4 regions of the Rhizobium rosettiformans genome follow, and region 2 is predicted to be linked to each of the others. Evidence: predicted binding sites of a transcription regulator. Region 2 holds the regulator's gene; each other region holds the start of a gene.
What was found. The regulator LexA, encoded in region 2, represses DNA repair genes until DNA is damaged. The targets are predictions, from matches to a motif close to TGTTCNNNNTGTGTTCNG.
Positions count from the first base shown of each region.

Region 1: a site for LexA is predicted at 3,589-3,606, ahead of dnaE (DNA polymerase III subunit alpha). Genes of this name have one in related genera too.
Region 3: a site for LexA is predicted at 4,430-4,447, ahead of D4A92_RS08765 (DNA recombination protein RmuC). Genes of this name have one in related genera too.
Region 4: a site for LexA is predicted at 4,721-4,738, ahead of D4A92_RS08415 (YifB family Mg chelatase-like AAA ATPase). Genes of this name have one in related genera too.

Region 1 is NZ_CP032405.1:3,121,214-3,127,303, forward strand. It holds gene proS (proline--tRNA ligase) at 100-1,422, shown strand; gene D4A92_RS15250 (lipoprotein-releasing ABC transporter permease subunit) at 1,487-2,794, shown strand; gene D4A92_RS15255 (ABC transporter ATP-binding protein) at 2,809-3,498, shown strand; gene dnaE (DNA polymerase III subunit alpha) at 3,841-6,090, shown strand, end outside.
Region 2 is NZ_CP032405.1:3,479,133-3,485,222, reverse strand. It holds gene eno (phosphopyruvate hydratase) at 1-261, opposite strand, end outside; gene kdsA (3-deoxy-8-phosphooctulonate synthase) at 474-1,322, opposite strand; gene D4A92_RS17145 (VOC family protein) at 1,319-2,212, opposite strand; gene D4A92_RS17140 (DUF1003 domain-containing protein) at 2,233-2,781, opposite strand; gene lexA (transcriptional repressor LexA) at 2,990-3,706, shown strand; gene D4A92_RS17130 (ComEC/Rec2 family competence protein) at 3,700-5,958, opposite strand.
Region 3 is NZ_CP032405.1:1,829,339-1,835,428, forward strand. It holds gene D4A92_RS08755 (methyl-accepting chemotaxis protein) at 1-2,064, opposite strand, end outside; gene D4A92_RS08760 (ribokinase) at 2,220-3,119, opposite strand; gene D4A92_RS08765 (DNA recombination protein RmuC) at 3,173-4,396, opposite strand; gene D4A92_RS08770 (globin-coupled sensor protein) at 4,693-6,090, shown strand, end outside.
Region 4 is NZ_CP032405.1:1,760,107-1,766,196, reverse strand. It holds gene D4A92_RS08430 (LysE family translocator) at 123-740, shown strand; gene cysK (cysteine synthase A) at 916-1,884, shown strand; gene D4A92_RS08420 (sensor histidine kinase) at 1,996-3,039, shown strand; gene D4A92_RS08415 (YifB family Mg chelatase-like AAA ATPase) at 3,098-4,627, opposite strand; gene gshB (glutathione synthase) at 4,821-5,768, opposite strand; gene D4A92_RS08405 (sn-glycerol-3-phosphate import ATP-binding protein UgpC) at 5,872-6,090, opposite strand, start outside.

The DNA of each region.
Region 1 (6,090 bases), 360 kb from region 2:
TTCTTCTCCAGTCCAACCGGCTATGAACGCTTCCTGACATCCCGTTTCAATCGCTGATTCCGCCAATACGGCGGCATCGACAACCATCTGGAATTCGTTATGCGTCTGTCGCGCTACTTCATGCCGATCCTGAAGGAAAACCCCAAGGAAGCCGAGATCGTCTCCCACCGCTTGATGCTGCGGACGGGCATGATCCGCCAGCAGAGCCAGGGCATCTATTCCTGGCTACCGCTCGGCAAGCGCGTGCTCGACAAAGTGAACGCCATCATCCGCGAAGAGCAGAATCGCGCGGGCGCCATCGAGCTCTCCATGCCGACCTTGCAGTCGGCCGAGCTCTGGCAGGAAAGCGGTCGCTACGAGGATTACGGCAAGGAAATGCTGCGCATCCGCGACCGGCAGGACCGTCCGATGCTCTATGGTCCGACCAATGAGGAGATGATCACCGACATCTTCCGCTCGTCGGTCAAGTCCTACAAGAGCCTGCCGCTCAACCTCTACCACATCCAGCTGAAGTTCCGTGACGAGATCCGTCCGCGCTTCGGCACCATGCGCTCGCGCGAATTCCTGATGAAGGATGCCTATTCTTTCGACCTGACCCAGGCCGACGCGATCCATTCCTACAACAAGATGTTCGTCGCTTACCTGCGCACCTTCGATCGCCTTGGCCTGCGCGCCATTCCGATGCGTGCCGACACCGGCCCGATCGGGGGCAATCACAGCCACGAATTCATCATTCTCGCCGACACCGGCGAATCTGAAGTCTATTGCCATAAGAGCTTCGTCGATTTCGACATTCCGGCTGCTGATACCGATTTCGACAGCGTTGATGGCCTGCAGTCCGTTTTCGACAAATGGACCTCGGTTTACGCTGCGACGTCGGAAATGCATGACGAAGCGGCTTTCGGCACGATCCCGGAAGGCGACCGCCTCTCCGCGCGCGGTATCGAGGTCGGCCACATCTTCTATTTCGGCACCAAATATTCCGAGCCGATGGGCGCCAAGGTGCAAGGGCCGGACGGCAAGGAGCATCTTGTCCACATGGGTTCCTACGGTATCGGCCCGACGCGCCTTGTTCCGGCCATCATCGAAGCCTCGCATGACGAGAACGGAATCATCTGGCCGGCTTCGGTCGCGCCCTTCGATGCCGTTGTCATCAACATGAAGCCGGGTGACGAGGCCTGCGACACGACCTGCGATCGCCTCTATGTCGCGCTGCAGAATGCCGGCAAGGACGTGCTCTACGATGATACCGACGATCGTGCCGGCACGAAGTTCGCCACCGCCGATCTGATCGGCGTGCCGGTCCAGGTCATCGCGGGCCCGCGTGCCGTCGCTGCCGGTGAAGTCGAGCTCAAGGACCGCAAGACCGGTGCGCGTGAGACGCTGACGATCGAAGCGGCGATCAACAAGCTGACGGCCTAAGGCAAAAGCCTTACGCCGAACCAAGGTCGGGTCTTGAGACTTGATCCCGAGGCAAGGAGAAACCATGGCGACGACGGCCGTTGGCAAAGAGACGGTGGACACGGACAAGGCCGCATCTGCGCGCGCCTTTTCCTGCTTTGAACGCATGGTGGCCTGGCGCTATCTGCGTGCCCGGCGCAAGGAAGCCTTCATTTCCGTCATTGCCGGCTTCTCCTTCATCGGCATCATGCTCGGCGTAGCGACGCTGATCATCGTCATGGCCGTGATGAACGGCTTCCGCACCGAACTCGTCTCGCGCATTCTCGGCATCAATGGCCACATGGTGGTCCAGGCCGTTGACCAGCCGCTGAGTGACTATGCAGGCTTGGCCGAGCGTTTCGCCGCCGTTCCGGGCGTCACCATGGCACTGCCGCTGGTGGAGGGGCAGACGCTCGCTTCGGGTCGTGAGGGTGCCGGCACAGGCGCCCTGGTGCGCGGCATTCGCCCCGATGATCTGACGAAGCTGTCGGTCGTTTCATCCAATATCCGCTCCGGCGACCTGGTTGGTTTTGCAACCGGCGAGGGCGTTCTCATTGGCTCGCGCATGGCGGCCCAGCTGGGGCTTTCGGCGGGAGACACGATCACTCTGGTCTCTCCCGAAGGCGATGTGACGCCGCTTGGCGTCAATCCGCGGGTGAAGTCCTATCCGGTCTCGGCCATCTTCGAAATCGGCATGTCGGAATATGACGCCTCGATCATCTACATGCCGCTCGAAGAATCGCAGATCTATTTCAATGTCGAAGGCATTGTTCAGTCGATCGAGCTCTTCATCTCCAATCCGGATGCCGTGGACGAGCTGCGTCCGTTGATAGAGGAAGCCGCTGGCCGCCAGATTTTCCTGACCGACTGGCGCCAGCGCAACCAGACCTTCTTCTCGGCGCTCCAGGTCGAGCGCAACGTCATGTTCATGATCCTGACGCTGATCGTGCTTGTCGCGGCGCTGAACATCATTTCCGGTCTGATCATGCTGGTGAAGGACAAGGCAAGCGACATTGCCATCCTGCGCACCATGGGCGCGACATCGGGCGCGATCATGCGCATCTTCTTCATGACGGGTGCTGCGATCGGCACGGCAGGAACTCTGGCAGGTGTCGTGCTCGGCGTGATCGTCTGCCTGAACATCGAAAGCATCCGCCAGTTCTTCTCCTGGGTCTCCGGAACGATGATCTTCGATCCCGAACTCTATTTCCTGAGCCAGCTTCCCGCGGACATGAACGCCAGTGAGACCGTATCGGTTATCATCATGGCGCTCAGCCTGTCCTTTATGGCCACCATCTTCCCGGCCTGGCGGGCCTCGCGCCTGGATCCCGTCCAGGCTCTGCGTTACGAATGAGGATGCCGAAATCAATGGCAAAAGACGTGGTTCTCTCGCTTGCCGGCATCGATCGCCACTATGGCCAGGGCGAAACCGTACTCTCGATCCTGAAAGGTGCGGACTTCACCTTGCGCACCGGCGAGACCGTGGCGCTGGTCGCCCCTTCGGGTACGGGCAAGTCGACGCTTCTGCATGTTGCCGGGCTTCTGGAGCATCCCGACGGCGGCGAAGTGACCGTTGGCGGCGTTGCCTGCCAGGAACTGGGCGACGAGCAGCGAACGGCCATTCGCCGCAAGTCGATCGGCTTCGTCTACCAGTTCCATCATCTGCTGCCGGAATTCTCCGCGCTGGAAAACGTGATGATGCCGCAGCTGATCGCCGGACTCACCAAGCCAGAGGCGGCCGAACGCGCCAAGCAACTTCTGGATTACATGCGTGTCGGTCATCGCGCCGATCACCGCCCGGCCGAACTCTCCGGCGGCGAACAGCAGCGCGTGGCGATTGCCCGCGCAGTCGCCAACGCCCCTCTGGTGCTGCTTGCCGACGAACCGACCGGCAACCTCGATCCCGAAACGGCAAGCTATGTCTTCTCGGCGCTCGAAGCGCTGGTCCGTCAGTCCGGTCTCTCGGCCATGATCGCGACCCACAATCACGACATTGCCCGCCGGATGGACCGCTGCGTTACCTTGGTCGACGGCAAGGTCGTCGAACTCGTCGTCTGATCTCAGCCCGCTTTCTTCTCCTTTTTCCTGATGTCCCTGCGCCTCTGTGGAATTTGTTCCACCGAGGCTGCGGTTTTTTTGGGTTGACATTGGAACAAGAGAAGAACAAAATAAAAACATAAAGGGACAAGGAGACAGAAATGACCGAAATTCTTCGTGACGTTGCTGCATTTGCCTCGATGGCGGTTTTCGTATCCAGCATGGCTTTGCTGATGATGGCGCTCTGACATTTTGGGGCGGCAAAGCTGGTGACCAAGGCCTTGCCGCCCGACTTACTTCTGGACTTCGTGAGCCTGAAAGCCGAAAATCCCGACCGATTCAGAAATCAAGGAATGAAGCGGTATGGGCGAGGACAGCGTCGACAGAAAGGCGTCCGGTGGAGTGGGTGACGGTCCGGGTTTCGTGCATCTGCGCGTGCATTCCGCTTATTCGCTGCTCGAGGGCGCGCTGCCGCTGAAGAAGATCCTCGGCAAGGCTGTCGCCGACGACCAGCCGGCGATCGCGATCACCGACACCAACAATCTCTTCGTCGCGCTCGAGTTTTCGCAAAAGGCGCTCGGTGATGGCATCCAACCGATCATCGGCTGCCAGTTGTCGATCGACATGGAGGATTCGACCGGCGAGAAGCGTGGCGGCAACGGTCATATGCCCGATCTGCCGGCCGTCGTCGTTCTGGCATCGGATGCCGAAGGCTATGAGCGCCTCGTCGATCTCGTCAGCCGCGCCTATCTCGGCGGCGACGCGGGTCAGCCGACCCATGTAAAGCTCTCCTGGCTCGAAGAGAGCGGCACCGAAGGCCTGATCCTGTTGACGGGCGCCGGTGGCGGGCCAATCGATCGTATGCTCAAAGATGGTCACAAGGCCCAGGCCGAGAGCCGTCTGCTTGCCTTGAAGCGTCTGTTCGGCGACCGCCTCTATGTCGAATTGCAGCGGCATGGTGAGTATGATCGTACGCATGAGCGGCGCATGGTCCAGCTCGCCTATGAGCATGACCTGCCGCTGGTCGCGACCAACGAGGCCTTTTTCCCGGCCCGCGACGACTACGATGCCCATGATGCGCTGATGGCTGTGGCCCACAATGCCATCGTATCGAACGACGACCGCTTCCGCCTGACCCCGGACCACTATCTGAAGAGCCGGGCGGACATGATGAAGCTCTTCGCCGACCTGCCGGAGGCGCTTCAGAATTCCGTCGAGATCGCCCGCCGCTGCTCTTTCGTGCTCGATACCCGAAAGCCCATCCTGCCGCGCTTCACCGGTGGCAGCGATGATCCGGAGGAAGCCGAACGGGAAGAAGCACTCGAACTGCGCCGCCAGGCGGTCGAGGGTCTTGACCAGCGTCTGGCAGCCCTCGGCATGGCGCCGGGCTATGAGGAAAAGGAATACCGCGACCGGCTGGAGTTCGAGCTTTCGGTCATCGAACGCATGAAGTTTCCAGGCTACTTCCTGATCGTTTCGGACTTCATCAAATGGGCAAAGCAGCATGACATCCCGGTCGGCCCGGGCCGTGGTTCGGGTGCGGGCTCGCTCGTTGCCTATGCGCTGACCATCACCGACGTCGATCCCTTGCGCTTCTCGCTGCTCTTCGAACGCTTCCTCAATCCGGAACGCGTCTCGATGCCCGACTTCGACATCGACTTTTGCCAGGAGCGCCGCGAAGAAGTCATTCGCTACGTGCAGCGCAAATATGGTCGCGAGCAGGTGGGCCAGATCATCACCTTCGGATCGCTGCAGGCGCGTGCAGCGCTCCGCGACGTCGGCCGCGTGCTCGAAATGCCCTATGGCCAGGTCGACAAGATCTGCAAGCTGGTCCCGAACAATCCGGCCAATCCGACGCCGCTCTCCAAGGCGATCGAGGAGGAGCCCAAGCTCCAGGAGGCCGCTGAAGAAGAGCCTGTCGTTGCGCGCCTGCTGGAGATCGCCCAGAAAATCGAAGGCCTTTACCGCCACGCCTCGACGCATGCCGCCGGTATCGTCATCGGTGACCGCCCGCTGTCGAAGCTGGTGCCGATGTATCGCGATCCACGCTCCGACATGCCGGTCACCCAATTCAACATGAAATGGGTCGAACAGGCCGGCCTCGTGAAGTTCGACTTCCTCGGCCTGAAGACGCTGACGGTGCTGAAGACGGCCGTCGACTTCGTCGAGGAGCAGCGCGGTATCAAGGTCGACCTCGCCGCCATCCCGCTGGATGACACCTTGACCTACGAGATGCTCTCGCGCGGTGAAACGGTCGGCGTGTTCCAGGTGGAAAGTGCCGGCATGCGCAAGGCCCTGATCGGCATGCGCCCCGACTGCATCGAGGACATCATCGCGCTCGTGGCCCTCTATCGCCCGGGCCCGATGGAAAACATCCCCGTCTACAATGCCCGCAAGCATGGCGAGGAGGAGATCGCCTCGATCCATCCGAAGATCGACTACCTGCTGAAGGAAACCCAGGGCGTTATCGTTTACCAGGAACAGGTCATGCAGATCGCGCAGGTCCTGTCGGGTTATTCGCTCGGCGAAGCAGACCTTCTGCGCCGCGCCATGGGTAAGAAGATCAAGGCGGAAATGGACCAGCAGTCGGTCCGTTTCGTCGATGGCGCAATG
Region 2 (6,090 bases):
GATCTGGTTCTCGGCATCGTGACCACCGATCGCGTCATAGATCTCGCCGTTGACGGCTTCGACCGCCTTTTCGACGCCCTTGCCGAGATAGCGCGAGCCACCGTCACGCAGCTCGACGGCTTCATGCGCGCCGGTCGATGCGCCCGAGGGAACCGCAGCGCGGCCCATGCTGCCATCTTCGAGATAGACGTCGACTTCGACGGTCGGGTTGCCACGGCTGTCGAGAATTTCGCGGCCGATGATGTCGGTGATGGCGGTCATGTTCGCTCCCTGTAGACGGAAATTGGACAAGGCTCCGAAGGCCGATCACCGGGCATAAGCCGCTGGACCCGCCTGTGAGTCATCCTCTCTTATCCGATGATCGGGAAAATACAATGACGGATCAGGGGCGGAAGGGACGAAATCTAATCGATTTAAACGGCAATTGCCTGCGGCGCTTCCGGTTCAACCGATTGAAGCGCCGCGGGAAGCTTTCAAGATGACTTGGCAATATCGTCGAAGGCGATGAGTTTTTCGAGCAGCCGACGCATGTCGGTGATCTTCACCATGTTCGGGCCATCCGACGGGGCGTTGTCCGGATCCTGATGGGTCTCGATGAAGAGGCCACCGACACCGACAGCAACAGCCGCACGGGCAAGCGTCTCGACAAATTCCCGCTGACCGCCGGTGGAGCCGCCCTGTCCGCCAGGCTGCTGCACCGAGTGCGTGGCATCAAAGACGACGGGCGCGCCCATCGCCGCCATGATCGGCAGCGAGCGCATGTCGGAGACCAGCGTGTTGTAGCCGAAGGAGGCCCCGCGCTCGCAGAGCATGACGTTCGGATTGCCGGAACCGGTGATCTTGTTCAGGACATTCTTCATGTCCCAGGGCGCCAGGAACTGGCCCTTCTTGACGTTGATCGCGCAACCGGTCTTCGCCGCAGCCACCAGAAGGTCTGTCTGGCGGCAAAGAAAGGCTGGGATCTGCAGGACGTCGACAGTCGGGGCAACGGCGGCGCACTGCTCTTCCGTATGGATGTCGGTGAGGACCGGTACGCCGAATTCCTTCTTGATGTCCGCGAAGACTTCCATCGCCGTTTCCAGGCCAATGCCGCGCTCGGCGGACAGCGAGGTCCGGTTCGCCTTGTCGAAGGACGACTTGTAGACGAGGCCGAGGCCGAGTTCGCGGCAAAGCTCGACGAGCTGGCCGGCAATCATGAAGGCATGGTCGCGGCTTTCCATCTGGCAGGGACCGGCAATCAGGGCAAAACGGCCTTTCTGGGAAAAGACGGCCTTAGCCGGACCTTCGCCGACGACGACTTCCGAATTGGGAGAAACGCTCATTTCAACTCCTCGAAGGCAAAGGTCACCCCCTGCCCCTTTTCCGGCGCGACGACGAGGCGCGCGCCCGTTTTTTGATAGCTGACGCCCTTAGCAGCGAGGCAGGCTTCTGTCACGCCGAGATCATCAACCGCAATAACCACGGCCGCCCCGACGAGCCCCCTTTCCGAGACCAGCAATTCCTGGCCGAAGTGGAGCCGGAAACCCTCCGGTGTCAGCACGTCGACGGCGACGTTGGCGGTCTGAATCGAGAGCCCGAAGGAATGGGCGGTGACATCCCGCTGATCAACAACCGTTTCCAGGAGATATTGGAAGTCGCTCGGGTTCTCTTCGACCAGCACTACGCGCCGGAGCCCTGTCGCGCCGTTGGCATGCACAAGCAGGGAATCCCGATCGGTCGGAAGCGGGTTGATGCGCTGGCAGGCGAAGGCGAAGAAATCGGGCGCACGGAGATCTGCTGCAAAGGCGAGTCGGAAAGCCCCCTCCGCGGTTTGGCCATCCGGAAAACGAAACTGGCGCGCGAAATCGAGCACAGAGCCAGCGCTCATCCCGTCCTCGCGGTAGGCCGCATCGTCCGCCAATGCATCTTCCGTCTTCACGACGATGGCGGAGAGCCCCTCGACGCGCCGAAAGCGGAAGGCCTGATCGCGAGCGACAAAGACATTGCCCGTGCGCGCAGCCTCCAGACAGTCTTCCCGACTACCGACGGCCAGCGGCTCCAAATAGGTGTCATCGGCGAAGAAAACGCAGGCATTCTCGGTGCCGAAAGGGTGGCGGGCATCCGCCGCGACGGTGAATCCGAGGTGAGTGAGCCGCTCGCGGGCGGTTTCGAGATCGGTGATCGGCAATACGAGATGATCGATAGCGCGGGGTGAGGAAATGGAATTGGACATGTTTGCTCTCGGTTTCTGCATCAATTCTGAGAATTGGACGCCTGAATGGAAAGGCCTTCGACCGCCTGCCGCAAGGCATCGATCTGCTCGCGGGTTTCGCGCAGTTCCTTTAACACCTGCTCGTCGATCTTGTGATGCAGGGCCAAGACTTCGATCTCCGCCTTGAGATTGATCTCGTAGTCCTTCGCCGCCATGAAGCGATCGCGCTCCGCCTGCCGGTTCTGGCTCATCATGATGATCGGCGCCTGGACGGCGGCAAGCATCGACAGGATCAAGTTCAGGAAGATGAACGGATAGGGATCGAGCGCACCTGTTGCAAGAATCACCGTGTTGAGGATGACCCAGGCGACCAAAAACAGCATGAAGCCGATGATGAATCCCCAGGAGCCGCCGACCCGTGCAATGCCGTCTGCGAGCCGCTGACCGAAGGTCGCATGGGCCAAAAAGTCCTCGCCGGCATTGGTCGACACCGTGCGGCGCTCCCGCGCCCGCTTCAGCACCTTTTGCTCTGCTGACGAAAGATCAGATGACAACTTCCCCAGAACGAGTTTCTCAATATCCTTCAACATATACAGCACCCTCGAAGGCGGTTTTGCCCGATCCCGGACCAGATCTGCACTCAGCACTGCAGCACGTCAAAATCGGACGGTTTCAATACCCTTGCAGGCGGCTATCGCATTTTCTCACCGGCTCTTCACGAAAATTTATACCCTTGCGGAACACAACTGGAACATATAGTGTCTGTTCTGTATTTGTTTCACTCCGAGGGCACCGCATATGCTGACGCGCAAGCAACAGGAACTGCTTCTCTTCATCCATGAACGGATGAAGGAATCGGGTGTCCCGCCGTCCTTCGACGAGATGAAGGATGCGCTGGACCTCGCATCGAAATCCGGGATCCACCGCCTGATCACTGCGCTCGAGGAGCGCGGCTTCATCCGACGCTTGCCGAACCGGGCGCGTGCCTTGGAGGTCATCAAGCTTCCGGAAGCCTATTCGCCGAGCATCCAGCCGCGCCGCGGCTTTGCACCGAGCGTGATCGAGGGCAGTCTCGGCAAGACGCCACCGGCGCCAGCGCTGACCAAGCCGCCGGTCGAGGACAACGGTTCGTCTGTCTCCGTGCCGGTCATGGGCCGGATTGCAGCCGGTGTGCCGATTTCAGCGATTCAGAACAACACTCATGACATCACGGTACCGGCTGAGATGATCGGCGCGGGCGATCACTATGCACTTGAGGTCAAGGGCGATTCGATGATCGAGGCCGGTATTCTTGACGGCGATACGGTCATCATCCGCAATGCCTCTAACGCCAATCCCGGTGACATCATCGTGGCGCTCGTCGACGACGAGGAGGCGACACTCAAACGCTTCCGCCGCCGCGGTGCATCGATTGCACTGGAAGCCGCCAATCCGGCATACGAAACCCGCATCTTCCCTCCGGATCGCGTGAAGATCCAGGGCAAGCTGGTGGGCCTCATTCGCCGCTATCACTGATCAGCATCGGTCTCCAGCTTTGGTCGGACAGTGCCAGTTGGACCCGCAAATTCATGCGTGCTTTCGGAAGAGGCTGTTCGCCAGTCGTAGAGACGGTGCGCCGTCCATGGCCTGGAGGGTCCGTCGAGCGCGGACCTGACCGTCATGGCTTGCGAGGTGGCGGCTAGGCCCGCGATCTCGAGGGAGCCGGTTGCGCGCTGGCTCGCCTCCGAAATCAGGAGCGCGCCAGAGCGGCAGGCTTTGACGCGTGTGCGCGCCGACAGAACGACGATATCAGCGCGGTCGCAGGCTGTTCCGATGAGATCCGGGCGTTCCAGCGTCAGCAGCGTGTTGCCGTTCTCCAGTCTGATGGCACAGGCCTGCTTGACACAGGTGAACTGTTCTCTGCCGGCGGCCTTGAGTAGGCTGTCAAATACAGCCTCTGCCAGTTTGCTCTGCTCCTCCGACAGGGTTTGCCCAGTACGCCGGTCTGGCGCCGGTGGCAGGGGTACCGTGTCGAGCATGACCGGATGCCTTGGCTCATCGATACCGAGCACCGGCCGCCATTGATCGAAGATGAAGGCTGCCGGGCGGGCTCGGTTGATGGCAATGATGGACGTGTCGCCACTTGCCACCCGAATCGCGACCAACCGTGCGTCCTCGCTGACCATCAGTTCGCCACCCGGGGAACGTGGAGCAAGGAAGGCAGCAGCGAGCGTTGCGACGATGAGAGCCGTGCCGACATGCCTGATCGGGGTTCTGAGGAGCATCAGCAAGAGCATGCCGGCGATTGCGCCGGGCATGAACCATGATGGCAGACGCGGGAAGACGTAGCCGCCGCCCCAGCCGGAGACGGTGTGAGCGACAATGAGCACCATTTCCAGGCCCTTACCCATGATCCAGAAGAATGGGCCGTCGAGGCCAAATGGCATGAGCAGCATGGCAATGAAGCCGGACGGCATCACGACCAGCGAGATCAGCGGCATGGCGGCGAGGTTTGCCTCGAGTCCATGGGTCGACAGCCGGTGAAAATGGCTGATGGCAAAGACGGCGGTCGAGACCCCGCCGATGAACGATGTCGCCAGGGTGCCGCCGACGAACTTGGCAAACCCGGCAGCAATCCGCATGGCAAGCGAGCGGGCACGAGGCAGGATCGCGCGCGGTCGCGCCCGCCACCCCGCGTAACCGGCAATCAGGGCTGCAGTCGCCGCGAAAGACATCTGGAAACTAGGCCCCATCACCGTCGAGGGCTGGACCGCGAGGATCGCGGTTGCCGCAAGTGCCAGATTGTGGAGGCTGACAGCCGGGCGGTCGAAGAGGACGGCTCCGAGCATGACCGCCGTCATCAGATAGGCCCGCAACGCGGTGACTTGGTAGCCGGATATAAGCACATAGCCGGTCGTCGCCAGAAGCGCGCCGGCGGCTGCGATCTTCTTCACCGGATAACGGTGGGCAAAAGTCGGCATGAGGCTCAGAAGCCCTCGCAATCCGACGAAGAAAATGCCGGCGGCAAGCGCCATGTTGAGGCCCGAGATCGCGGTGATATGGGCGAGGCCCGAGACGCGCAGCGCCTCCGTCGCCTCTTCCGACATCGATCTGCGTTCGCCGGTAATGATCGCAGCAGCGAAGGCGCCGGGATCTCCGGGCAGTATGCTGCGAATGCGGCTTGAAATGCGATCCCGGAGCGAGAACAGGGACGCGTCGAAGCGATCCCACAGACCTTTCTCCGCCAATGAAGCGGAGGTTTTGGCCTGGGGCGGACCGAGGAAGAAGCCGACAGCGCCGATGCCGGCGAAGTAGCTTTGGAAGCTAAAGTCGTTCAATCCCGGCAAAGCCGGACCTGAAGGTGGTGAGAGACGGGCGCGACCGCTCAATTGCTCGCCGATGGCAGCTGGCACATGCTTGCTTCGGGCCAGAAGGGACACGCGTGCCGGCGACCGTCGGATGCTCGGCTCTGCGGTCTGGATCACGCGCAACACGTAACGCCATTCACCGCCCGCCCCCTCCTCCCGTCGCTCGACAAGCCCGGTGACCGTGGTGACAAGTGGCTGATCAAGGATCACGGTGGACGCTCGCCTTGTCTCCCATTCGGCCATCAGCATGCCGAGAAGGATCAGGCACAAACTCCACAGGACCACATGCGCCACGGTGTCGCGTATCGCCCGCGAAAGCGCGAAAGCCAGGCAAGCAAGGAGCAGTCCGAGGACCAAGGCCGGCGGTGGTTGGCCAACGGAAAACCAGATTGCAGCACCGGCGCCGAGCCAGACGGGCACGAAGAGGAAAAAATGCCCGTGCCGACTTTCGTCTGAGACGTCCTGTCGAACCTGCCTGAGAATGCGATGCAAAACAGCGCGAGCGGCGACAGCACGGCCGATCGTCGATAAACCGGGTGTTGCGCGTTTTTC
Region 3 (6,090 bases), 1.6 Mb from region 2:
CATCTGGTTCACGGCGGCATTAACCTCCTTGAGGCCGGACGCCTGTTCGCTGGCCGAAGCGGAGATCTGGCGAATGAGGCCGTTGATCTGCATGACCTGCTGGGCAATCTTCTGAAGCGTCTGCCCGGCCTCCCCGACAAGCTCGACGCCATCCTTGACCTGAGCGGCTGAGGCATTGATCAGCGACTTGATCTCCTTTGCAGCCGTTGCCGACCGCTGGGCGAGTTCGCGAACCTCCTGCGCGACGACGGCAAAGCCCTTGCCGGCTTCCCCGGCACGAGCAGCCTCGACGCCGGCATTGAGGGCGAGCAGGTTGGTCTGGAAGGCGATCTCGTCGATGACCCCGATGATGCGGGAGATTTCCTGCGACGACTGTTCGATGCCATGCATCGAGGCAACTGCCTTCTGGACAACCTCGCCGGACTTTTCGGCATCCTTGACGGCAACCGAAACGGTGTTTGCCGCGGTCCCGGCATTGTCGGCGCTCGAATTGACCTGCTCGGTCAGCTCGTTGAGAGCCGCCGCAGTTTCCTCGAGGCTCGCCGCCTGTTGCTCGGTGCGCTTGGAGAGGTCGGCTGCACTTTCCGAGATTTCGCTCGTGCCAGCGGCGATGTTCACGACGCTGCCGTTGACCGAGGCGATTGCCTGTTCGAGGCTCGCCACCGCATCGTTGAAGTCGCGTTTCAGGGCGGCATACTCGCCCGGGAATTCGTCGGCGATCCGGTAGGTGAGGTTGCCCTGCGAAAGCTGGGCGAGACCGCTGCCGAGTGCGGTGACGACATGCTGCTGCACGGAAGCGGATTGATTGCGTTCCTCTTCGTTGCGACGGCGCTCGCCCTCAGCGGCCTTGCGCTGTGCGTCTGCTTCGGCGGCAAGCATGTTGCTTTCGGCAAGCTTGTGGCGGAAGCCATCGAGCGCCTTGGCAACCAGACCGATCTCATCCTGACGGTCCTGGTTGGAAACGTCGCTGGCATAGTCGCCCTTGGTCATGCGTTCGACGTCGCCGACGAGTCCATGCAACGGGCGCTGAGCGATCGAACGCACTGCCAGGAACAGCGCCAGCATGACGGCACCGAGCACGATCAGGCCGCCGATGATCATCATCAGGGTCTGCGCCTCGACGGGTGCGTTGATCGCCGCATGCGGGATGTCGATGATGACAGCCCAAGTGGTGTTCACGCCCGGCACGGCAAAGGGAAAGAGCAACCGGTCAAAACCTTCGCCATTGGCGTCCGCCAGATTGGGAACGAGGTTGCCGGTACCGCTTGAGAGAGCCGTCTTCAGTGCGTCTGCGCCGGCTTCCTCATATGGCTTCATCAAGAGTTCGTCCGTCGGAGCCACCAGCCATTGCTGGCCCTGTGCCACCAGAAGCACGCGGCCGGTCTCGAAAGGCTTGAGCGCCTTGAGCTTGTCCGAAAGGGACAGAAGCGAGATATCGACGCCGCTGACGCCGATCATCTTGCCACCGGAGAAGACCGGATAGGCGATGGAGCTCATTGTCGTTGGCACATCAGTGCCTTCGGCCAGATAGGGAGCCGTGATCGCGCCCTTGCCGCTCTTGGCCGCAAGCGCATACCACTCGGCATCATACTTGGCGGCGAAGGTCGAGAACTGGATGGCGCCATTGCGGTCCTTGGACCAGTAGGGGGTGAAAATCCCGTCGTCATTGGCGCCGAGATCGGCCTGCCCCTTGACGTCGTCCTTGCGGCCGTCAATGCCACCCGGCTCTTCCGCCATCCAGCTTCCAAAAGCGAACGGGTTCTGTTCGAGATTGGCCTTCAGGATGTTTGTGATGCCCTGACGGTCGAAGGATTGCCCCTCATGGCCGCGGCCGATGACGCCGGCCATCGTGCGGGCCGCACTCGCAAGCTCGCCGATATCGCCGGCCACTTCACGGGCGATCGATTTCGCCTCTGCATCCGCCTGTTCCATGGTCAGCGCATGAACACGGTCGCGGGTCTGCGAAATCAGAACGAGATTGGAAAGGAAAAGCACAAGTCCGATGGCGACGCCGGTGACGACCAGGAGCTTGGCGGCGATCGAACGGGTAAAAAAGGCGAACATGGAAGCCTCGAAAACTGAGGATCAGGACGCAGGGACATTCGTTCCACACCCTCATGGCGCGGCCGGGCATGCTTTCGCATACCCCGATCGCGACCGATGCTATGTTCCATTGTTTAAAGTTGAATAAATCAGACTTGTGCCCGCCCCGCGAATACTCAAAGCGCGGCGGCAACCTCGCCCGCGTCCGGGATTGCCGGCTGGGCGCCGGGTTTGAGGCAGGCAAGCGACCCGGCGACGGCCGCGCGGCGCAGTGCGTCGCCGAAAGCAAGGCCTGCGTCGAGGCTTGCGGCAAAATAGCCGCAGAAGGTGTCGCCGGCGCCGACCGTATCGACCGGCACGATCTTCAGGCCCTTGGTCCGGTGCAGAGTGCCACCTTCGGCAGCGATCACGCCCTCGGCGCCGAGGGTGACGATCAGGATCTGACCGGTCTTGCCATGCATGTCGAGGAGGATCTGCTCCCGTTCTTCGCCCGTCACGTTGTCACGACCGACCAGTCGTTCGAATTCGGTCTCGTTGGCGATGACGATATCGGCAAGCGCCGCCAGAGCTTCTGTCTCCGGGATGAGGGGTGCGATGTTGAGCACCGTGCGGACGCCTCGGGCTTTCGCGCTCTCAAGTGCCGCCTTGACCGAGCCTGCCGGCACCTCCTGTTGCAACATCAGAATATCGCCATCCTGCATGCCCTCGACCGCGCTCTCGGCCTGCGCGGCGCTGACGGTACCATTGGCGGCGGGCACGACGGCAATCATGTTCTCGCCGTCGCCACCCACCAGGATGAGCGCGGTGCCGGTCGGACCGTCGACGCGGGCCACACCCAAGAGATCAGTCCCGGCCTTGTCGAGAAGATCAAGCGCCGGGCCCGCGAACTCGTCGCGCCCAACGGCACCGACCATGCGCACCTCAGCCCCGGCACGCCGGGCCGCCAGCGCTTGGTTCGCACCCTTGCCACCCGCAGCTGTCGCAAATCCCGTTCCGGCGACCGTTTCGCCCGGCTTCGGCAGCCTTGGCGTGGTGGCGACGAGGTCCATGTTAATGGAGCCGAAGACGGTGATCATGAGCGCGGGCCTCCCTGAATGCTCTAGGCTGTCGCGCTCTTTTGGACCGGGTCTCAGTCGTCGTCAACAACCCTGAGCTTGAGGAGACCCGTGCGGCTCTCGACGGCGCGGCTGGGCGCATCGTCGCCATCCTCTCGTCCGCCGGGTGTTTCGAATTCCATGGCTTCGATCTTGGCGCCGCGTTTTGCCAGCTTGTCCGAGGAGGTGATGATCATTTCGACATCCTTCTGGGCCGCGAGGAAGTGGCTTTGAAGCTTTCGCGTCCGGTCATCCAGGCGTCCAAGGTCCTCCATCAGGCGGATGACTTCGCCCTGGATCAGGTGCGCCTGCTCGCGCATGCGCTGGTCCTTCAGCACGGCCTGAATTACCTGAATGGAGAGCATCAGCAGCGATGGCGAAACAATTACCACCTTCTGCCGGTGCGCTTTCTGCACCACGCCTTCGAAGTTCTCGTGGATCTCAGCAAAGATCGATTCCGACGGCACGAACAGGAAGGCCATGTCCTGGGTCTCGCCGGGGATCAGGTACTTCTCCGAGATGTCGCGGATATGCACCTCCATATCCCGGCGGAACTGCTGCGACGCTGCTTTCTTCTGCTCCGGATTTTCCGTCTCCCGGATCACGTTCCAGGCTTCGAGGGGGAACTTCGCATCCACCACCAGTGGCGGCGAATTGTTCGGCATCCGGATGGTGCAGTCGGGGCGCGACCCATTCGACAGCGTCGTCTGGAACGCGTAGGCGCCCATCGGCAAGCCGTCGGCGACAATCGTCTCCATCCGCGATTGCCCGAAGGCGCCGCGCGTCTGCTTGTTGGACAGGATCGCCTGAAGGCCGACGACATCCTTGGCAAGCGACTGGATGTTGTTCTGCGCGGCATCGATCACCGCCAGTCGCTCCTGCAGCGTGCGCAGGTTGTCATGCGTCGACTTTGTCTGCTCGGTGATCGTCGTGCCCAGCCGATGCGTCATGCCGTCAAGCCGTTGGCTGATCGACTGATTGAGCTCGGCCTGGCGGCTGCCGAAGACCTCGGCCATGGTTGCAAGCCGCCCCTGCATTTCGGCCTGGGCTTTCAGCAGTTCTGCAAGCCGCGCTTCCGCAGCTTCGTCCCGCCGTGCCGTCTCCTCGCGCAATTCGGCGCGCAGACGTGCGGCCCGCATCGAAGCGATGACCATCACGACAACGGGCAGGAAAAACAGAGCAGCCGCGAGGCCGATGAGGAACGCGGGCTGAAGAGTGACTGAGCCAATGGTCACTGCCGGAATGTCGAGAAGGGTCATGCGCGTCATGATAGCTGATTCGGACCGCGAAAACAGATCAAAGAGTGAACGTACGTTTCCCTGCCGGGAAGTCACAGGTTGCTATAGCGAAAAAATACGCGCCTTCAGTATGTGACGATAATCAATCCTTCCCCGGAAATCTGGACGTTTTTCGTTCAGTGCGACCGCGATGCGCTCGCGAAGGCAAAAATATGCTCTCCCCCGACAACTGAACATTTACCATTTTAGAATTCCCTGAAGGTCGCTTATCAGCATTCGCTGATATTTTTGTGAACCAGAAGAGTGAAGTACCGGCCATGGCGTCGCAAACCGAAAATGCAGATCTGAAGAACCGTCTTCGCTTCCTGGGATTGGACGACAAGGGCAGGGATACTCTGCGAAGACTGGGGCCGCTGATCCGCAAGAATATCGGCGGTGCGCTCGAAATCTTCTACGACAAGATCCGCAAGGTTCCAGAGACCGCCGCTTTCTTCCGCAACGATGATCACATCAAGGGCGCCAAGAAGCGCCAGGAAGAACACTGGGGCATCGTCGGCACCGCAGACTATACGGACAGCTACGTCGAGGGTGTCACCAAGGTCGGCAAGGCCCATGCCCGCATCGGCCTGGAGCCGCGCTGGTATATCGGCGGTTATGCGCTCGTTCTCGAGCAGCTCGTGCATGCGGTCGTTCGCGAACGTTGGCCGAGCCGTTTCGGTCGGCGCAATTCCGAGCAGCTCGCCGAAGAGATCTCCGTTGTCGTCAAGGCTGCCTTGCTCGACATGGACTATTCCATCTCCGTCTATCTGGCGATCCTGGCCGAGCAGCGTCAGGCTGCGGAAGACGCCCGGCTGAAGGCGGAAGCCGAGCAGGCAACGGCGCTCGCAGCCCTGCGCGGCGCACTCGGCAAGCTGTCTGCCGGCGATCTTGAAGCTCGCCTGCCGAACGATCTGCCGGCCAATTTCGCGCAGATGGCCGAGGACTACAATGCGTCGGTCGATGCCCTGCGCGCGACGATCACGACCGTACGTCATTCTGCCGACGAAATCTTCAAGTCGACGACTGCGATTTCCGATGCCACCGATGATCTCGCCCAGCGCACCGAGCAGCAGGCGGCAGGTCTTGAGGAAAGCACTGCCGCGCTGCACGAGCTGACCCAGAATGTCACCCTGACCGCCGATGGCGCGAAGGAAGCTGCCACGGTTGTCGGCGCCGCCTTGACGGAAGCCCGCGTCTCCGAAGAGGTTGTCTCCCGCGCCGTCACCGCCATGGGGGCCATCGAGAAATCCTCCGACGAGATCTCCAAGATCATCGGCGTCATCGACGAGATTGCCTTCCAGACCAACCTTCTGGCGCTGAACGCCGGCGTCGAGGCTGCCCGTGCAGGTGAGGCCGGGCGTGGCTTCGCGGTCGTCGCGCAGGAAGTTCGTGAGCTTGCGCAGCGTTGCGCCAACGCCGCCCGCGAGATCAAAAACCTGATCTCGCAGAGCTCGACACAGGTCGAAGCCGGTGTCGGCCTCGTCAACAATGCTGGCGACGCGCTTGGCAAGATCATCGTCCGCATCGGCGAGATCAACGACATCGTCGGCAAGATCGCGCTTGCTGCAGCTGACCAGTCCGGCGGCCTGCGCGAGGTCAACACGTCGGTACAGTCGATGGATCAGATCACCCAGCGCAACGCCACTATGGTCGAGGAAAGCTCGGCCCAGACCGCG
Region 4 (6,090 bases), 1.7 Mb from region 2:
AGATCGTTTCCTCACGGCGGTTGATGCCTCCTAACGGCAACCGGCTGAGGGCTGCAATCGCGATCGTGTCACCGTTGCAAGTCTTACCGCCCGAGATTAGGAATGAGCGAGGAGGAGCCCCCATGACCCTGACCACCATCATCGCTTATTGCGGCGCGCTGTTCATCGCGGCCGCCATTCCGGGACCGGGTATGACCGCGATTGTGGCGCGGGCGCTGGGCTCCGGCTTCCGGCCGACCTTCTTCATGGGGCTCGGCCTCATCCTCGGTGATCTCGTCTATCTGACTGCCGTCATCCTCGGGCTTTCGGTGCTGGCGAAAACCTTCGTGACGCCCTTCCTGATCCTGAAATTCCTAGGCGCCGCCTACCTCGTCTATGTCGCCTGGAAGCTCTGGACCGCAGGGCTCCTGCCGCAAGACATCAAGGCTGAGCGTGCGATGCGCCCGTCCATGTCCTTCCTCTCCGGTCTTCTGGTGACGCTCGGCAATCCGAAGACCATGCTGTTCTACGTGGCTCTCGTCCCGACGCTGATCCCGCTCGAGGCAATCGGGCTTGCCGATTACATCCTGCTCGTTGGCCTGACCTTCGTCGTGCTGATGGCGGTGCTTCTGCCCTATATCCTGCTTGCGGCCCAGGCGCGCGGGCTCTTGAAGCGGCCGGAGGCGCTGAAAGTCCTGAACCGCAGCGCTGCCGGCATTCTTGCCGGCACGGCCGCCTATATTGCGGCACGCGCGGCCTGATCGCCGCGCGGCATGAAACAAACAGGCCGCAGGCGCTTTTCTTATCCGAAGGCGAATGCGACCGGCCCACGGAGCAGATTTTTCCACGGATCAAGCCCGCTGCGGCATGGCTATGCTGGCAAGGACGGGTCGGCAGGCGTAAGCTCGCGCCAACCAAATCACCAGGGAGAAACCCATGACTGAGCAGAAGAAACCCGGCCGTGGACGCGTCTATGGCTCAATCACCGAAACGATCGGCGATACCCCGATCGTCAGGCTCGACAAGCTTGCCAAGGAAAAGGGCGTGAAGGCGCATCTGCTCGCCAAGCTCGAATTCTTCAACCCGATCGCCTCGGTCAAGGATCGTATCGGTGTGGCCATGATCGAGAGCCTGGAAGCCCAGGGCAAGATCGTGCCTGGCAAGACCGTTCTCATCGAGCCGACATCCGGGAATACCGGCATTGCGCTTGCCTTTGCGGCGGCGGCCAAGGGTTATCGCCTGATCCTCACCATGCCCGAGACAATGTCGATCGAGCGCCGCAAGATGCTGGCCCTGCTCGGTGCCGAGCTTGTCCTGACCGAGGGCGCAAAGGGCATGAAGGGCGCCATTGCCAAGGCACAGGAACTGGCCGAGACCACGCAGGATGCAATCATCCCGCAACAGTTCGAGAACCCCGCCAATCCGGAAATCCATCGCAAGACGACAGCCGAGGAAATCTGGAACGACACCGACGGCCAGGTCGATATCTTCGTCTCCGGCATCGGTACGGGCGGCACCATCACCGGCACCGGCCAGGTGCTCAAGAGCCGCAAGCCCGAGATCAAGGTCGTCGCCGTCGAGCCGGCCGACAGCCCGGTTCTCTCCGGTGGCAATCCCGGCCCGCACAAGATCCAAGGGATCGGCGCGGGCTTTGCGCCAGCGATCCTGGATACCCATGTCTATGACGAGGTCATCACCGTGACCAATGACGAAGCTTTCGAAAATGCGCGTCTCGTTGCCCGCCTTGAAGGCGTGCCGGTCGGCATCTCCTCGGGTGCCGCGCTGACGGCGGCGATCAAGCTTGGCCAGCGTGAAGAAAATGCCGGCAAGACGATCGTCGTCATCATTCCGTCCTTTGCCGAGCGCTATCTGTCGACGGCGCTCTTTGCCGGTCTCGGCGAGTGAATTGATCTGATGGAACGCCGGGGCCTCTCCGGCGTTCTCCTTCCGATTGCGGGCGTCTCTTTACCGGGTTAGGGTGATTTCCGAAAGATTGAATGCATCTTCTGGGGGCACATGCGCGCATTCCTACAACGCCTGCCGGCCTTTGCATCCGTAGAAGACCGCCTGTCGCCGAGCAAACTCATCGCGACCTATGTTGCGAGCCTGATCGTCTTTGCTATCGCGCTTGCCGTACGCGCCTGGTTCGACCCCGTTCTGCCTGCTGGCTTTCCTTTCCTGACTTTCTTCCCCGCCGTCATCATTTGCGGCTTTGTCGTGGGGCTGCGCCAGGGGATTCTCGTCGCCGTCCTCTCCGGCCTGTCCGCCTGGTATTTCTTCATCAGCCCCGGCCGCTTTGACTTTTCGATGGGCACTCTGCTTGCCATGGGTCTCTACGTCTTCGTCGTGACGACCGAACTGACGATGATTTACCTGGTAACTCGGGCCTACCGGCAGGAAATCAGGACGCGGGAAGAAATCCAGCGGCTTGCCGAACAGCAGGAAGTCATGGCCCAGGAGCTGGACCACCGACTGAAGAACATTTTCGCGACCATCAATGCGATCATCAGCCTCTCCCTCAAGAATGCCTCAAGCGCCGATGAGCTCGCAGCGCGACTGCGTGACCGCTTGACCGCGCTCGGGCGGTCGAATCTCCTGTTGCGTGGTTTGCGGCAGGGAGAAGACGCCTCTCTCCAAGTCGTGGTTGACCAGGCGCTTGAACCCTTCGCAATTGTCGGAACTCCCCGCTTTACCGGGCATGGTCCGCGCGTCCCGATCGGCGGGCAGACCGTCGTCGTGCTCAGCCTGATCCTGCACGAGCTCGGCACCAATGCGGCAAAATACGGTGCCCTCAGCGTTGGCCATGGCCAGGTATCCCTGACCTGGGACATCGAAATGGCCCAAGACGGAACAGAGCAACTGGTCATGCGCTGGCGCGAAAGTGGCGGTCCACCGCCCCATGCGCCACAGCCGGGATCGGGCGGTTTCGGCTCCACCCTGATGAAACGCGTCATCGCTGGCGTGCGCGGCCAGACAGAGATCACCTATCCGGAGACCGGAGCTGAGGTGCGCCTCACGCTTCCGGTCGACATGCTTCGCCCGACGGCGTTGCCAGGCTAATTATCGCCTTCTCCTATCCCGACCCGTGCTTTCGACCCCTCCTCCTAAAGATCGCCGGTCACGCGGCGGCTGCCAGCCGTTCGGAGGCGATGCGGTAAGAGATCGCCTCGGCCAGATGGATCCGCCCGAGGGTTTCCACCCCATCGAGATCGGCAAGGGTCCGCGCCACCTTCAACACCCGGTGATAACCGCGCGCCGAAAAGCGGAATTTCTCCGCAGCATCGCGCAACAATTGCAGCCCCGAGGCATCCGGCTCGGCCAGCGTCTCGATCAGCGCCGTCGAGCAACGGGCATTGGTGCTGAAGGGCAGACCAAGGCGCTCGAAACGATCCCGCTGACGGGTGCGGGCCGAGGCGACGCGTTTCGCCACCTCCGCACTGCTTTCAGCCGCGCGAGGCCGGATCAGATCCGTGGCCGAGACGGCAGGCACGTCGATGCGGATGTCGATGCGGTCCATCAGGGGTCCCGAGATGCGGCCCTGATACTCGGTCTGGCAGCGGATGCCGCGCGCGCAGACATGGCCAGGCTCGCCCGCCATGCCACAACGGCAGGGGTTCATGGCCGCCACCAGCTGAAAGTCGGAGGGATAGGAGACCCGGTGGTTGGCGCGGGCAATGATACATTCGCCGGTTTCGAGCGGCTGGCGGAGTGCATCGAGCACGGGCGGCGCAAATTCCGGTAGTTCGTCGAGGAAGAGAATGCCGTGATGGGCAAGCGACGCCTCACCGGGTTTGGCCTTCAACCCGCCGCCGACAAGAGCCGCCATGGTGGCGGAGTGATGCGGCGTGCGGAAGGGTCGGCGATCGGAGAGCTTGCCGCCGGATAGCTGCCCCGCGATCGAATGGATCATAGAGACTTCGAGCAGTTCTGCCGCAGAGAGCGGCGGCAGGATCGACGGCAGGCGCGCAGCCAGCATCGACTTGCCCGAGCCTGGCGGGCCGACGAAGAGCAGATTATGCCCGCCCGCGGCTGCGACCTCCAGCGCCCGCTTGGCGCTTTCCTGACCCTTGATGTCGGCGAGATCCGGCAGGTTGGCCGCAAGCGCCCGGATCGATGGCTCCGGCCGAGAGAGCACTTGCGTGCCCCTGAAATGATTTGCCAGCGCGATCAGGCTGCGCGGGGCGAGAATATCGATCTCGCTGCCGGCCCAGGCGGCCTCGGCGCCGCTGTCGGCCGGGCAGATCAGCCCCTTGTCCATGGCGTTGGCGCTGATCGCCGCAGGCAGAGCCCCCGCGATCGGCGCGATCGTGCCGTCGAGATTGAGTTCGCCGATCACGAGAAAGCCCTGCAGTGCATCCCCCGGGATGGCGCCGAGAGCCGCCATCAGGCCAAGGGCAATTGGCAAATCGAAGTGCGATCCTTCCTTGGGCAAATCCGCAGGTGCGAGATTGACCGTCACCCGCTTGGCGGGGAGCGCCAGACCCGAGGCATGCAGCGCCGCCTGGACCCGTTCGCGGCTCTCGGCCACGGCCTTATCCGGCAGACCGACGATCTGCATGCCCGTCTTGCCGGGCGCGACCATGACCTGAACCTCGACGGGCACGCCTTCTATGCCCTGGAATGCAACCGTACTGACACGCGCTACCATTGCCCGCCCTCGCCGATCGATCTGAAGCCATCACTGCAACTTCATATTGCGTGTGACGACGGGAACAATCTCGCATAAGAAGCAATCGAGCGCAAGAACATTTGCGGAACATCTGCACCTGCAGATAGGCGCAGGGTTGCATCCGGTTGAACGACCGGAACGGCAACCGAACTTCCGAAAAGGATTCAGCGGGTTAGGCGCGCTTGCGTTCGATCGCATCCCAGAGGAGGGCTGCGATATCCGCACCGCCGAACTTCTTCACCTCACGAAGTCCAGTGGGCGACGTCACGTTGATTTCGGTCATGTAGTCGCCGATCACGTCGATGCCGACGAGCAGAAAGCCGCGCTCGCGGAGAGCAGGACCGATGCGGGCGCAGATTTCCCGCTCGCGCGCGGTAAGCTCGGTCGGCTCCGGCCTGCCGCCGGCATGCATGTTGGAGCGCGCATCGTGTTCGGCAGGAACGCGATTGATCGCGCCGACAGGCTCGCCATCGACGAGGATGATGCGCTTGTCGCCCTTGCGCACAGCCGGCAGGTAGCCTTGCGCGATGAAGGGTTCGCGGAACATCTGGCCGAACATTTCCATCAGCGAGGAGAAGTTGCGGTCGTCGCGGGTCGAGTGGAAGACGCCCGCGCCGCCATTGCCGTAAAGCGGCTTCAAAATGATGTCGCCCTGCTCTTCCCGGAACCGGGCGATCTCGGCGGGATCCTTGCTTATGAGCGTTGGCGGCATCAGGTCGGCGAATTCGGTAACGAAGATCTTCTCGGGTGAATTGCGCACCCAGGCCGGGTCGTTGACGACGAGCGTCTTCGGATGGATGCGCTCGAGCAGATGCGTCGAAGTGATGTAGGCCATGTCGAATGGCGGATCCTGACGCAGGAGGATGACATCCATGGTCGAGAGATCGACGCGTTCCAGCGCGCCGAGGGTGTAGTGGTCACCCTTGACGTCGCGCAGTTCCATCGGCTCGACGGTTGCGAAAACCTTACCATCGCGCATCGAGAGCCGGTCAGGCGTGTAGTGGAAGAGCTTGTAGCCGCGGTTCTGGGCCTCGATGCTCATGGCGAAGGTGCTATCGCCCGCGATGTTGATCGTGGATACGTGATCCATCTGGACGGCGACGTTTCTGATATTGGCCATGAGCTATCCCCTGCGATTGCCCAGCAGATTTAGGCGGCGCGCCGCGCGAAGGCAACGCCGCCGACCTTGAATTTTGCTGAAGCGATGGTGAAGCCCGGAACGCTCAGGCGAAGACCCGCTCGGTCTCCTGCGCGACCGGCTGCCTATCCGAAGGCGGCAGACCCGCGTTCAGCCGGCGCCCGGTATCGGCGGAGAAGACATGCAGCTTGGACGGGGAGATGCGCAGCGAAAGACGTTCGCGCAACTCGACATGCGAGGCGACGACCGCCGTCATCGGCTGACCTGCGACCAGACCATGGACCAGACGCTGAGCGCCGAGTTC